Regions from separate parts of the Paraburkholderia sp. GAS41 genome, predicted to be linked through region 1. Evidence: predicted binding sites of a transcription regulator. Region 1 holds the regulator's gene; the other holds the start of a gene.
The links. The regulator HrcA, encoded in region 1, represses chaperone genes, less so after heat shock. The targets are predictions, from matches to a motif close to TTAGCACTCNNNNNNNNNGAGTGCTAA.
Positions count from the first base shown of each region.

Region 2: a site for HrcA is predicted at 5,167-5,193, ahead of rpoH (RNA polymerase sigma factor RpoH). Genes of this name have one in related genera too.

Region 1 covers NZ_JBNDMK010000034.1:44,905-52,538, reverse strand. Annotated here, with positions in the region: gene P3T43_RS32175 (thioredoxin family protein) at 1-425, opposite strand, end outside; gene grpE (nucleotide exchange factor GrpE) at 468-1,061, opposite strand; gene P3T43_RS32165 (RNA-binding S4 domain-containing protein) at 1,542-1,949, opposite strand; gene hemH (ferrochelatase) at 1,974-3,044, opposite strand; gene hrcA (heat-inducible transcriptional repressor HrcA) at 3,248-4,267, opposite strand; gene P3T43_RS32150 (NAD kinase) at 4,543-5,445, shown strand; gene recN (DNA repair protein RecN) at 5,489-7,168, shown strand; gene glnE (bifunctional [glutamate--ammonia ligase]-adenylyl-L-tyrosine phosphorylase/[glutamate--ammonia-ligase] adenylyltransferase) at 7,185-7,634, opposite strand, start outside.
Region 2 covers NZ_JBNDMK010000024.1:47,695-55,328, reverse strand. Annotated here, with positions in the region: gene nagE (N-acetylglucosamine-specific PTS transporter subunit IIBC) at 1-493, shown strand, start outside; gene cydX (cytochrome bd-I oxidase subunit CydX) at 652-771, opposite strand; gene cydB (cytochrome d ubiquinol oxidase subunit II) at 828-1,964, opposite strand; gene P3T43_RS27335 (cytochrome ubiquinol oxidase subunit I) at 2,026-3,624, opposite strand; gene cydP (cytochrome oxidase putative small subunit CydP) at 3,614-3,874, opposite strand; gene rpoH (RNA polymerase sigma factor RpoH) at 4,172-5,107, opposite strand; gene P3T43_RS27320 (nuclear transport factor 2 family protein) at 5,668-6,051, shown strand; gene ybiB (DNA-binding protein YbiB) at 6,169-7,143, opposite strand; gene P3T43_RS27310 (fumarylacetoacetate hydrolase family protein) at 7,443-7,634, shown strand, end outside.

The DNA of each region.
Region 1 (7,634 bases):
CTTCGGCCTGTGACGCTGTTGCCCGCGGTTCCGCTGCCGGCCGTCTTTGCCCGGACTTTTTCCCGCACGGCCGCTACGGCTGCCTGGAACTGTCCGAGGCCGTGCCAGCCAGTTGCCCGGCCAAGCCGCTTGCCACGGTGAAAGAAGTACCAGGTCGGCACGCCGTGCAGCAGGAAGCGACGCCCCAGCTCGCGGTGCTCATAGACGTTGCTGTGAAACCATTTGAGCCCGAGCGAGCGAATCGCCTCGGGCTGCGCCAGCATCGCCTTCTTTGCTATTTCACAGTTAAAGCAGTCGAGCCCCCAGAAGAACACCACCGCCAGCTCGTCGCCGGCCGCTTCGAGCGCAGTGTCGAACGACTGGGCGCTCAACTCCTGCATTTCGAACGCGGCAAAAGCCGTGACGTCGACAGAAAGGCTGGCCATGATAACGGTGTCGGCCTGGGAGACTATTCAGCGAGAGCGCGCTTACTTCGGCTGCGCGACTGTGACGAGCGCCGGACGCAGCACGCGCTCGGCAATCACGAAGCCCTTTTGCAGCACGGAAACGACCGTATTCGGCTCCTGCTCGGCCGGCACCATCGAAATGGCCTGATGACGATGCGGATCGAACTTCTCGCCGGCCGGGGGATTGATCGCGACGACGCGCCCCTTCTCGAGCGCACCGTTCAATTGACGCAAGGTCAGCTCGACGCCTTCGCGGACCTTCTGCAGGTCGTCGGACGAGTGCGCAACGGCCGCCTCGAGACTGTCGACCACCGGCAAGAGGTGCTCGGCAAAGCTTTCGATCGCAAACTTGTGGGCCTTGGTGACGTCTTCCTGCGCGCGGCGGCGCACGTTTTCGGTCTCGGCCTTCGCACGCAGGAAGCTCTCCTGCAGCTCGGCAATCCTCACCTGCGCCTCGGTCAGGGCCGCTTCGACGCCTGCCGGCGCGCTCGCGTCCGGGGCACCTTCAACCGGGTTGACGTCCGGTTGCACCGCGGCGGCCTCGGCGGCCTGGCGCGCGGCTTCTTCGGCGGGCGTGGGATTCTGGCTCGTCGGGTTCTCTTGCGTGTTTTCCATGTCGCTGAAAGTCGTAAAAAAGTTAAAGCCAAGGGTGGCGGCATTGTGTCCTTACAGGCTCATTTAAGCGTTGTAAAAACACGACACACGCGATCGCTCTTCGTTCGTTAAGTTGGGGACCTAAAGCACGATTTCAAGCGGCCAAAACGACCTTTCTGCACCGCAGCAGTGCGGGAGAAATGCCTCGTTACAACCATTACTCTGACTTCATCAGAATGAGATTGAGTGGGGTTGCGGACTGACCTAAACTGCAAAGACTGATCGGGAAAGGCACGTTTACCCTAGCCCGGTGTATGCCACTTCAATAAGCCTACCGCATTCGTTCAGCATCCTTTCGGGGGAGTACCGTGAAACTGACCTTCGCAATATCCGTGGTCGCTTTGGTGCTCATTGCGGGAACCACGACCATCTGTATGTCCGGGGCAGTGAACGACAGCACGACCGAGTATGGCGGCGTACACGCCACCATGGAACAACTGTTCAATCCCCACCTGAAAGTTTGTCGATAATGCGTCGGTCGCGCTTGGTTGGGCGCCCATGCAACGCGGCGGCCGGCTCGCGATACGTCTTGCGCCGTTCCTGCTCCACCTGCCGCTTTATCTTGCTGTCCCCGGTCTCCGCGTAAAGCGTCTGCGCCACGCTGGCCGGTCCGCGCACGTCGCACACGCCCAGCACTTCCACCTGCCAGATTATCCTTTCGATCTCGATCTCAACGAGATCGCCGACCCGCACGTCCTTTGCCGGCTTGACCGCAGCCCCGCCGATACGCACGCGGCCTTTTTCGACCGCATCCGCCGCCAATGAGCGCGTCTTGAAGAAGCGCGCGGCCCACAGCCACTTGTCGATGCGCAGACGCGCACCCGGTTCTGTTGAGATTCTGTAGTTCATTGCTCAGTCTCGCGCTTCGAGCGCTCACGCCTCCACTACGCCTTGCACGGATGGCGCCTGCACCGGCCACCCCTGCAGATTCTGCGCGACGATTTCACCCAGCGCGGCAATCCACGCATGCGAGGCATTCAGGCAAGGAATGCGGTGAAACTCCTTGCCGCCGGCATGCACGAACTCGTCGCGGACCTCCATGCCGATTTCCTCGATCGTTTCGAGGCAATCGGCCGTAAAACCCGGACAGAACACGTCGGCCCGGCGCACACCCGCGGCGCCCAGTTCCTTGAGCGTCGGCGCGGTGTACGGCTGCAGCCACTCCGCCTTGCCGAAGCGCGACTGGAACGTAATGCGACATTCGACCGATGTCAGTTCAAGTGCCTGCATCAGCAGTGCTCCCGTGAGCTGACATTGCTCGTGATAAGGGTCGCCCAGGTCGAGCGTGCGCTTGGGAACGCCGTGGAAACTCAACACCAGCTTGTCGCCCGCCGCGAAATCCGGGCGCCCATGAGCGTGCCAGTACTGATGCACCTGCGCAGCCAGTGCCGCAATGTAGGCGGGATGGTCGGCATATTGACGGATGGTGCGAATTTCCAGCTGGTTGCGCATGCGCGCCAACGCGGAAAACGCGGCGTCGAAGGCCGTGGCAGTGGTCGACGACGAGTATTGCGGATACATCGGCACCAGCAGCACACGTTCGGCGCCGGCCAGCTTGAGCTGATTCAGCATGTCCGGAATGCCCGGCACACCGTAACGCATGGCGTAGTCGACGAGCACCGTGTAATCGTTCGCCTGCAGCAGATGCCGCAGCCCTTCCACCTGCTTCTCCGTGAAAACGCGCAGCGGCGAGCCTTCCGCCGTCCACACCGCGGCATATTTCCGCGCCGACGAACGCCCGCGAAAAGGCAGGATCACCAGCCGCAGAATGACCTGCCAGATGACGGCGGGAATCTCGACTACCCGAGCGTCCGACAGAAACTGCGCGAGATAGCGCCGCACGGCCTTCGGCGTTGGAGCGTCAGGCGTGCCCAGATTAATCAGCAACACCGCCACACGGTGGGCTGTGGCCGGTTGAGATGGCCGCTCGAGATCGAAACGCATAGGCAACAGGATGCGCCGCTTGCGGCGAAAGAACGTTTCAGGTGGAAACCATTATAGCGGCGCGATCCGCCGCCGATACCTGGCCATTCGGCCGATTGGCAAGCCCGGCGGCACCCCGCATCATGAGCACACGGTTCCGGGCGTTGCGCGAAGGTCAGCGGCGAGCATCCCCATGGGGCGCCGCCGTCCGTAGCGGATGGAGGTTATTGCTGACTAAGCGTGAGCGAGAGCAGCCGTGCCGTGATGTCCACAATCGGGATCACCCGGTTGTAAGCCATCCGCGTCGGTCCGATCACGCCGAGCGTGCCGACGATCTTGCCGTTCACTTCGTAGGGCGCGGTCACCACGCTCATTTCTTCAATCGGCACGAGGTTCGACTCGCCGCCAATGAAAATCTGCACGCCCTGGGCGTGACTCGACACGTCGAGCAACTGAAGGAGGCTGGTCTTTTGGTCGAATACATCGAACAGCTTGCGCAGCCGCGCCATGTCGGAAGACAGGTCGGCCACTTCGAGCAGTTTGCGCTCGCCGGAGATCAGCACGGTCTCACCGGTGTCCGCCTCGTCGGTGCTGGCGGTGACGGCAGCGTGCATCAGCGTGGTCATGTCGCCGCGCAGTTCGTCGATCTCATCGCGCAGGCGCCGGCGGACCTCGTCGAACGAGAGACCGGCGAAGTGAGCGTTGATGTAGTTGGACGCCTCCACCAGTTGCGACGGCGAAAAGTCACGCTGCGTCGCCATGATGCGGTTCTGCACGTCGCCCTCGGGCGTGACGATGATCAGCAGGATGCGCTTGTCCGACAGGCGCATGAACTCGATCTGCTTGAACACGTGGCTGCGCCTCGGCGTCAGCACGACGCCCGCGAACTGCGACAGATTGGACAGCACGCTCGCCGCAGCCGCGACGATCTTCTGCGGCTCGCCCGCCTGCAGGGTGGTCTTGACGGTACGGGTAACGGCTTCTTCGTCCGCGGCGGACTCGACGGTGAGCATGGTGTCGACGAAGAGGCGGTAGCCACGCGGCGTGGGAATTCGTCCCGCCGAGGTATGCGGGCTGATGACGAGCCCCAGCTCCTCCAGATCGGACATCACATTGCGGATGGTTGCCGGACTCAATTCCAGACCGGAATAGCGGGACAACGTGCGCGAACCGACCGGCTGACCTTCGGCGATGTAGCGCTCGATCAGCGTTTTGAGGAGGGTTTGTGCGCGGGGATCTAGCATGACCGAAAATTTTAGCTTAATGACGCAACAACCGCGAGCGCTAACAATATCAGCCCTCGTTCCGTGTGGGACCGTCCGCACAGCAAGACCGGCGGCGCGGCGCTCCGCGCAGATCCGCGCCCGTGCGTTCGGTGCAGTCCCCGCGTGCCCCCTGTCATCAGCGCTTGACCATTCTAGCGACAATCCTCGCCAGCATCTTGCGCCCCCGCCCCGCGCCGGCGCCTGTGTGGCGCCGGACGGTTCTTTTCAGCCCCCACCTATGGTGTAATGCCGGCATGCAAGTTACCAGCCAGTTCAAGACCGTCGCGCTCGTCGGGCGCAACAATACGCCAGGTATCGGCGAGCCGCTGACCGCGCTCGCCTCGTGCATCGCGAAGCGCGGCTTCGACGTGGTGTTCGAAGCGGACACCGCCGCGGAGATCGGCGTGACTGATTACCCGGCCCTGCGTCCCGCGGAGATCGGCGCGCGCGCCGACGTGGCCGTGGTGCTCGGCGGTGACGGCACGATGCTCGGCATTGGCCGCCAGCTCGCGCCCTACCGGACTCCGTTGATCGGCATCAACCACGGCCGGGTCGGTTTTATCACCGACATCCCGATTTCCGACATGCAGGTCATCGTCCCGCAGATGCTCGGCGGGCACTTCGAGCGCGAGGAACGTACGCTGCTCGAGGCGCGCATCATGCGCGACGGCAGCCCGATCTACCACGCGCTCGCGTTCAACGACGTGGTGGTGAACCGTAGCGGCTTCTCGGGGATGGCGGAACTGCACGTCTCGGTCGACGGGCGCTTCATGTACAACCAGCGCTCGGACGGGCTGATCGTCGCCACACCCACCGGCTCGACCGCGTACGCGCTGTCGTCGGCCGGGCCGATCCTGCATCCGCAGTTGCAAGGCATCGTGCTGGTGCCGATCGCGCCGCACGCGCTGTCGAACCGGCCCATCGTGCTGCCGGACGACTCGAAGGTCAGCATCCAGATCGTCGCGGGCCGGGACGTGAACGTCAATTTCGACATGCAGTCGTTCACTGCGCTCGAACACAACGACACCATCGAAGTGCGCCGCTCGCGCCATACCGTGCCGTTGCTGCATCCGGTCGGCTATAGCTACTTCGCGACGTTGCGCAAGAAGCTTCACTGGAACGAATACCCGTCGCACGAAGACGACATCAAGCCCTGAGCGGATCGCCCCAGCCGGTAACCCACGCCCACCAGACGCCTCCATGCTTCGCCACCTTTCGATACGCGACTTCGTCATCGTCGCCGCGCTCGACCTTGAATTCGACAGCGGCTTTACGGTTTTTTCAGGTGAAACAGGCGCCGGCAAGTCGATCCTGATCGACGCCCTCGCATTGGCGCTCGGCGCCCGCGCCGACGCCAGCGTCGTGCGCACCGGCGAAGCCCGTGCCGACATCACGGCGGAATTCGAAACCCATGCGCAAGTCGAGCAGTGGCTCGATGAGCAGGCCCTCGGCTCGCCGGGCGGTGCGGCGGCCGACGACCCGCACGGCAGCACGGTCATGTTGCGGCGCGTAGTCGACGCGAACGGCCGCTCGCGGGCCTTCATCAACGGCACCGCGGCCACGCTCGCGCAATTGCGCGAAGTGGGCGAAATGCTGGTGGACATCCACGGCCAACATGCGCACCAGTTGCTGATGCGCCTTGACGCCCAGCGCGAACTGTTCGATACCCACGCCGGATTGATCGAGAGGGCCGGCGTCGTGAGCCGCGCCTGGCGCACCTGGCGCGACAAGGTACAGGCGATCGAACTCGCCAGGACCCGCGACCGCGAACTGCAACTCGAGCGCGAACGCCTCGCCTGGCAGTTGGCCGAACTCGACAAGCTCGCCCCGCAACCGGGCGAATGGGAAGAGGTCAACGCCGAACACAACCGCCTGTCGCATTCAGCCAACCTGATCGACGGCGTGCAGGGTGCGCTCGCCGCGCTGTCCGAGTCCGACGAGGCGATGATTACGCATCTCGCCTCGATCGTCTCAAAAGTGCGCGACCTTGCGGAGATCGATCCGGCGTTGAACGACGCCCTCGCCGCCCTCGAACCCGCTGAGATCCAGTTGCAGGAAGCCGCGTATTCGCTGAGCCACTATGCGCAGCGGCTCGAACTCGATCCGGAGCGCCTCGCGCAGATCGAGAAGCGCGTCGACGCCCTGCACTCGGCTGCCCGCAAATTCCGTTTGCAGCCGCAGACGCTGCCCGAGGAACATGCCGCGCGTCGCGCGCAACTGGCCGCGCTCGACGCCGCCACCGACCTGGACAGCCTGCACGCCGCTGAAGCCAAAGCGAAGGAAGTCTATCTCGCCGAGGCGAGACAGCTCTCCAAGGCGCGCACCAAGGCCGCCAAGGCTTTGGGCTCGGCGGTCACGACCGGCATGCAGGAACTGTCGATGAAAGGCGGCAGTTTCGAAGTCGCCCTCGTGGCACTGCCGGAAGGCGGCGCGCATGGGCTCGAACAGGTCGAATTCCGGGTGGCGGGCCATGCCGGCGTGCCGCTGCGGCCGCTGGCGAAAGTCGCTTCGGGCGGCGAACTGGCGCGGATCAGCCTCGCGCTCGCCGTGATCGCCAGTGCCGCCAGCCCCACGCCCACCTTAATATTCGACGAAGTGGACACCGGCATTGGCGGCGCGGTCGCGGAGGTGGTCGGGCGATTGCTGCATCAACTCGGACGCGCCCGCCAGGTGCTGTGCGTGACCCATTTGCCGCAGGTCGCCGCGCGGGGCGATCACCACTTCCAGGTGGCGAAGGCCGCGAACGGCAAAGGCGGCACGGTCAGCAGCGTGACCTCGCTCGACAAGGCGAGCCGCGTCGAAGAGGTGGCGCGCATGCTCGGCGGCCTGGAGATCACCGCCACCACCCGCAAGCACGCCAGGGAAATGCTGGCGGCGTAAGCGGGACAGCCCGCCGTCACCCAAACACCCGCTGCCACAACGCCAGCACCGCCAGGCGTTCCGCCTCGACGGTGGCCGGTTCGACGCGCGCCTTCTCCATCCCGTCGAGTCTGAGCTTGTGCTGCAGCTTGCGGTAAGTGCGATACGCCGCGCCCACCGTCTCGGCCTCCTCCTCGCTCATCATCCCGAAGCGCGACACCTCGCGCAGCAAGGCGATATTGCCGGTATTGCGGATCAACTCCGGATCGCGGGCAGCGTGCAGCAGCACCCAGTATTGAACCGTGAACTCGATATCCACCATCCCGCCGCGATCGTGCTTCAGATCGAACAGTTGCGTCCGGTTGGGATGTCCCGCTTCCACACGCTCGCGCATGTCGACGATCTCGCGCGCAAGCGGTGCGGCCTCGCGCGGCGTGGTCAGCACCTGCTCGCGGATCGCTTCGAACTTCGCGCCGATCTCGGCATC
Region 2 (7,634 bases), on a different contig from region 1:
CAAGGTTTCGGAAACGGAACTCAAGACCATCGGTGCGCGTGGCGTGCTCAAGCGTGGTGCTACGAGCGTGCAGGTGATCATCGGACCGGAAGCGGACATCATCGCCGATGAAATCCGTACGGTGATCGCACAAGGCGGTGGCGTCGAGGCGAAGCCGACGGTTGCAACTGCAGCGCCTGCCGCGGCGACGGTACCGGTCGGTGCGGCGCAAAGCGGCCCGCTCGATCCTGATCCGACGCGCTGGCTCGCTGTGTTCGGTGGCGCGACCAACGTCGTTTCGCTGGATGCCGTGGCGTCGACCCGTCTGCGTATCGTCGTGGCGGATCCGACCGCGGTGGATCGTCAGCGTCTCTCCACGCTCGACGTAGCGTGGGTCTCGCCGGAGACGTTCCACATTGTCGTCGGCGAAGCTGCCCAGCGTTATGCACAACAGCTGGCAGCGCGTCTGCCGGCTGCGGGTGCGACGGGTGCCACTGCGCCTCAAACGGCGTGATACCGGTGAAGCGGGAACGGCATTGAGCGTTTCCGCGTAGTGATAGAGCATTAAAAGGAGCGGCGCCTTTGTTTCGGGCGCCGCTTTTTCGTTTACTACTGCTCGCTGTAGCCTCTATGTGTGCCATTCGGACGTGGACAATCTGACTACAGGCTTCGTCAGTCTGTCTTGCGCTTCGCCACTGTCTGCGCAGGACGATGCGATTCAAGCCACATCACATTGATGATGCCAAACGAGAGTGCCAGGCCAATACCGAGAATCCAGCTGAAATACCACATGATGTGCTCCTGTGAGACCGCTTTGAATTAGTGCACGGCGCGATGTTCGGGATGCCTTAATACATCGAATGCCGGTTCTCTTCGAGCGCGGCCGCGGTGACCTTGCCGCGCATCACGCGATACACCCAGCTCGTGTAGATCAGGATGATCGGCAGGAAGATGATGACGGCGATGAGCATGATCTGCAGCGTCATCTGGCTCGAGGTCGAATCCCATACCGTCAAACTGCTGCGGCCGTCGAGCGAGGACGGCATGATGAACGGGAACATCGAGAAGCCCGCCGTCAGGATCACGCCGACGACCATCAGGCCGGTCGTCACGAACGCGATCTTTTCAAAGCGCGAACTGGCGAGCACTAATGCCAGCACGCCACCCACCACGCCGACCAGCGGCGCCGCGATCATCCACGGGTAAGTGGAGTAGTTGGTGAGCCACAAGCCCGGTGCGCCTATGACACTCTTCAGCAACGGATTGGCGACCGTGTCGAACGGCGCTGCATCGACGATCTGATAGCCGCCGATCACGGTTGCAACCAGCGCTCCCGCGATCAGAAACAACACCACCGCAGCGAGCGATGCAATGCGCAGCGCAATCGAAGCACGCCGCGCAATCACGTCATCGGACTTCATCTTCACGAAGGCGGCGCCGTGCGCGGCTAGCATCGAGACGCTGACCAGACCGCACAGCACCGCGAACGGATTGAGTAGTGCGAAGAAACTACCGTGGTAGGTCACACGCAGGTCAGTGTCGAACGAGAACGGCACGCCTTGCAGCAGGTTGCCGAACGCAACGCCGATCACCAGCGCCGGCACGAAGCCGCCGATGAACAGCGCCCAGTCCCACGCCGTGCGCCAGCGCGGATCGTCGCGCTTGCTGCGGTAATCGAAACCCACCGGCCTGAAGAACAGTGAGAACAGCACCAGCAGCATCGCGAAGTAAAAGCCCGAGAACGACGCCGCGTAGACCAGTGGCCACGCGGCGAACATCGCCCCCCCTGCGGTGATGAACCAGACCTGGTTGCCTTCCCATGTCGCGCCGACCGTATTCACGACGATGCGCCGTTCCGAATCGGTCTTCGCGATGAACGGCAGCAGGATGGCCGTGCCCATGTCGAAACCGTCGGTGAGGGCGAAGCCGATCAGCAGCACGCCGATCAGGACCCACCAGATCACTTTCAGGGTTGCGTAATCCATGATGATGTTTCCCCTTATGTAGCTGGGCCAGTTTGACCCGCCTGTGCAGGCTGATGGCAGATCATGCGGGCGTCGTGCTGAGCGGCTTGGACGGCTGACCCGTGGGCGGCAATTCGTGGTGATAGCGTCCCGTATGCAGCGACGACGGACCGAGGCGGGCGTACTTGAACATCAGCGTGATCTCGATGATGAAGAGGGCCGTGTAGAACACCACGAAGCCGCCGATACTCAGGTACAGGTCGGTAGCCGTCAGGCTCGATGCAGACAACGCGGTGGGCAGGATGCCGGCAATCGTCCACGGCTGGCGTCCCACTTCAGCCACCACCCAGCCGAATTCCGCCGCCAGCCACGGCAACGGAATCGCCCACACCGCCCAGCGCAGGAACCAGCGGCGCTTGTCGAGCAGCAGCGAGCGTTGCGCGCAGAACCAGAACGCGGTCACGAAGGTCGCAAGGAACAGGATGCCAAGTCCCACCATGATCCGGAACGAGAAGAACACCGGCAACACGGGCGGGATGGTCTTTTTCGCTGCCTGAGCGATCTGGTCCGGCGTCGCGTCGGTGACGTTGGCTGTGAACTGCTTGAGCATCAGGGCATAGCCGAGATTGTCGCGGTGTAGCGCAAAGGTCGTTCTGGCTTCGTCGGTGGCATTGCCCTGCTTGAGTTCCTGCAGCGCGCTGTACGCGATCATGCCGTCCTTGATACGGATTTCGTTTTGCGCGATCAGGTCTTTCAGGCCCAGCACCGGTTCATCCAACGAACGCGTGGCGATAATGCCGAGCGCATAGGGAATCCGGATGGCATAGTCGGTCCGTTGTTCCTGCTGGTTCGGAATCCCGAAGATCGTAAACGGTGCGGGCGCGGGGGCGGTCTCCCATTCCGATTCGATGGCGGCGAGTTTGACCTGCTGGACCTCACCGGTGCGATAGCCGGATTCGTCGCCGAGCACGATCACGCAGACCGTCGACGCCAGCCCGAAACCTGCTGCGATCGCAAACGAGCGCAGCGCGAATTCAGTGTCGCGGCGCTTGAGCAGATACCACGACGAGATGCCGAGCACGAACATCGACGCCGTGACGTAGCCAGCGGACACCGTATGCACGAACTTCACCTGCGCGACCGGATTGAACAGCACGGCGAAAATGCTCGACAGTTCCATGCGCATGGTTTCGTAGTTGAACTCGGCGCCCACCGGATTGTTCATCCAGCCATTGGCAACCAGAATCCACAACGCCGACAGGTTGGAGCCGAGTGCAACGAGGAAGGTGACGAGCAGATGCTGCACTCGCGACAAACGCTTCCACGCGAAGAAAAACAGACCGACGAAAGTCGATTCGAGGAAGAACGCCATCAGACCTTCGACGGCGAGCGGTACGCCGAAGATATCGCCGACGTAATGTGAGTAATACGACCAGTTGGTGCCGAACTGGAACTCGAGTGTCAGGCCGGTTGTGACGCCCATGGCGAAGTTGATGCCGAACAGCTTGCCCCAGAACTGCGTCATGTCCTTGTAGATCTGCTTGCCGGTCATCACGTAGACGGATTCCATGATGACGAGCAGCCACGACAGTCCAAGCGTAAGGGGTACGAAGAGAAAGTGATACAGCGCCGTCACGGCAAACTGGAGGCGCGAAAGATCGACGACATCGCTAACGGGCATGTTGATCACCTTGAGACGGATGCGAGGCAGGCACCGAAAGCAGTGCCTGCGCGACAAGTGTAGGCGGCATGGACATGTTTTCCGCCAAAGGATGGTTGAAGAAGGCGTACTTGAGCATCATCAGTAGTACGAATTTGACGAGGAGTACGACGATGATGTCTCGCGCGAAGGTCGGGCCGCGCACCCAGCCGGCGAGCCGCGCACGCAGGGTCGGACGAGGTCGACTCCTGTCATTCAGCGTTATGGTCATGATCGGTCGATGGACGACTTCACACCGGTTGACCCGGTCGGATTCAAGCCGCGCAGTCAGCCTGGGCGGCCTGGCGAGTACATAACGATATTAAGATAGGGGCTGGCAGCGGGGAAGTTCGCGACTGTGGCATTGGGTCGCGGCGGGCAGCCGTCGACCTCAGTAATACAAGCAAGCTTGCGTTACGTCAAGGAAACGGCGGGGCCGATTTCCTGGGGGTGAAAAGAAAAAGCCCCGCCGTCTCACGAGGGCAGGGCTAGTGGCTGGCAGGGCGCCGGATGGTGCCCTACAGCAGCGTTACGCGTACTCGTTCAGTGCGCTGCGCATCTTCTTCATGGCGCTGGCTTCGATCTGGCGAATCCGCTCCGCCGACACGCCGAATTCGTCGGCGAGATCGTGCAGCGTCGAACCACCCGAACCATCGTCTTCGACCTGCAGCCAGCGGGCCTCAATGATGCGGCGGCTGCGTGCATCCAGCGATTCCAGCGCGCTGGCGATACCGTCGCTCTGCAGCCTGTCGCGCTGGCGCGCGGAGAGCACAGCCGTCGGCTCGCTGTGCGAGTCGGCCAGATACGCGATTGGCGCGAACGCTTCCTCGCCGTCCTCGACCTGACCTTCCAGCGCGATATCGCCGCCGGCCAGACGCGTTTCCATCTCCGACACTTCCTCGCGCTTCACATTCAGTTCCTTCGCGAGACCTTCGATCTCGTCCGGCGTGAATGCGCCCAGGCCCTGCTTGTGGCTGCGCAGGTTGAAGAACAGCTTGCGCTGCGCTTTGGTGGTGGCGACCTTCACCATGCGCCAGTTGCGCAGGATGTATTCGTGAATCTCAGCCTTGATCCAGTGCATGGCGTACGACACGAGCCGTACGTTCTGCTCCGGATCGAAGCGCTTGACGGCCTTCATCAGGCCGATATTGCCTTCCTGGATCAGGTCGGCATGCGGCAGGCCGTAGCCCAGATAGTTACGCGCGATCGAAACCACCAGCCGCAGGTGCGACAGGACAAGGCGACGCGCAGATTCCAGGTTGGCCTGGCCGCGAAATTCAGTGGCGAACTGGCGTTCTTCCGCCGGCGTCAGCATCGGAATCCGGTTCACGGCCTGGATGTAGGCGTCGATATTGCCCAGTTGACCAGGCAGCAGCGAAGAATGCGAGAGCGCGAGTGCACCTGCCGAAGCGGCCTTAGCCGACGACGGGCTCAGAGTACTCGGAAGGGTCATTGCGTGGCTCACGTAGAAAACTCCTTGGTATTACCAAATAGCTCAGTCGAACTTCGACTTCAGCGTGGATGTTAGCACTCTGAATAACCGAGTGCTAATACTTAGAGCGTGTGGGGGTATCCTGGTTCCCGCATGGCTATTGAAATTTGGATTTCAATAGCATCATACCCTTTATGCAGTCTCCCGGTGATGAGCGTAGGATCTGCCGTAGATGGCGTCTGTCGGTGCAGAATCACCCGTTTTAGGCCTTTTGAGGTGGCAATCTGACGGCTTTTGGCATTCTTATGAAGATTTATTGCTCTAACAGCGTCTTGTAGATAGAGCGTTTACTCGGTATTTGGCGGGGCGCTTCCCGTGGAAAAGCTCGGTTCGGGCTGGGGGCGGGGGCCGGATTCGATCGGTGGCATGCCGGCAGCCATCAAACGTAACGGGTGCGTGACCAGATTGAGCAGCTGGCGAACGGCGGTATCAAAGAGCCGGATCCTGGTATAAATTTTAGCCAGCTACATTTGCAACGTAACTTCTCACGACCGTGGCCGCTGTCGGCCCCGTCGAGGCAAAGGGGCTGAGCAATGGCCGAAAAGGTGATCGAAGCGATTCGCGGACTCGAGCGCGACCGCTTTCGCGCGATGGTCGATGGCAACGGGCCGTTGCTCGACACGCTGCTCTCCGACAACGTGAGCTATATCCATACGAATGGCAAACGCGAATCGAAGCAGCAGTTCATTGACGGCATTACCGCCGGACGCCGTCGCTACCGGCAGATCGAGATCCAGTCGCAAGATGTGCTGCCCGCGGGGCGTGAGAGCTTCATCGTGACCGGCCGCGCGTTGATCGAGATGGAGGCGAACAACGGCGCGTTGCTGTTTCCAATCGCGTATACAGCGATTCACGCTCAGGTGGATGGGCAATGGCGGCTGGTGGCGTGGCAGGCGACACGTTGCGCGATCGAGTGAGGGCGCTAGCGGTCTGGTCGCGCGCGCGTGGCGTGCGTGTCAGGCGCCGAGGCGCCAGGCTGCGCGTGGGACCTTGCGCAGCCCTTGCGGCGCCGCGTTAAGGCCTTGTGAAGGCTGTCACAGCGAGATTCTTGCGATATCCACGATCACTTCGATTTGCCGTTCGATCGCGCCGGGCACCGGCGCCTCGCCGCGCAGCACGGCATCGATCCATGCGGCAGTGGTCGCCGCGTCGCGCGCTTCCGGCAGCGCCACCTCGGGCGCGTCAGCTGACGAGCGTTCAGCGGCCACGCGCGTATCGCAGATGCCGTCATGCAGCCAGTCGATCTGGACCTGACGGCGCGTATCGGCGACCGCCTCGCCCTCCGTGCCGCGCGCGAGGAGCGCACCGCCAGCGGCGGCATCCGGATGCGTGCTGAACAACTGCGTGAGGCTCTCGCGATAGGGCGGGTGCGTATAGTTCACGAGCCGCAGCCCTGCTGGCGCGAACGGCTGCAGGATCTTCACCAGCGTATGCGTGGAATTGCGCACGCCCATGCGGCGCCGCAAGGCGAGCAGGCGCGCGAGCTTCGGCGCGAGGGTGGCGATCGGCGCGAAGGCCAGACGTCGCGCGGCCAGGCTGTCTTCAATCTCCGCGTGCGTTTGCGCGTGTGCGATCTGCAGATGCGCGAAGATTTCAGCACTGGTCACGCGGCCGGGATCTTCGGTGACGCCGTGCACGAGTACCGGCACGCCTTCGCGGGCCAGCAGCAGCGCGAGCAGCGGCACCAGATTCGGCTGCTTGCGGGCCCCGTTGTAGCTCGGAATGGAAACTGGCCGGAAGGCGCTGTGCGCGATCTGCACCGGCTCGAACGACGCGTGGGCGGCTGCCAGCATGGCGGCCAGTTCATCGGCGGATTCGCCCTTTACCCGATAGGCCAGCAGCACCGCGCCGAGTTCCAGTTCGCCGACCCGTCCGTCGAGCATCGCGCTGTAGAGCGCCTGGGTGTCCTCGGACGTGAGCGCGCGGGCGCCGTTCGGTCCGCGGCCGATCTCCTTGATAAAACGGGCGCAGGGAAACGGGGAGGAGGCGATTTCGGCTGATTCGGTCATCGGGTTCAGTGGGGCTGGGTGGTCAGGCGCTTTAAGCGGTGGCCACGGTGTTCATCAGAGATCGAGGTGTTGCTGCCGCGCGGCCCGAGAAGACCCGCGCGGCGACACGGGTACTGAGTATCGCATCTATACCGATTTTGCAGGCTGCCAGGCAGCGGGCGACAACGTATGACCGCGTGCTCGTCAGCGGCTAAGGCGTGGTGCGCCTGTGCCACCCTCGCGGCGCCGGTGCTCGCCCTCGCGTTACACTCATCGCTTTATTGCCGCACACGCGGCGCCTATCAGGATTGGAGAACGGGATGAGTTACGTGTTTGCTCCCGCACCGGTGGTCGCGGTGCCCGTCGTCGGGTCGAGCGATCAGTTCGCGGTGCGTCGCATCTACTGTGTGGGCCGCAATTACGAGGCGCACGCGCGCGAGATGGGGCACGACCCTGACCGCGAGCCGCCGTTCTTCTTCAGCAAGCCCGCCGACGCGGTGATCTATGTCGCG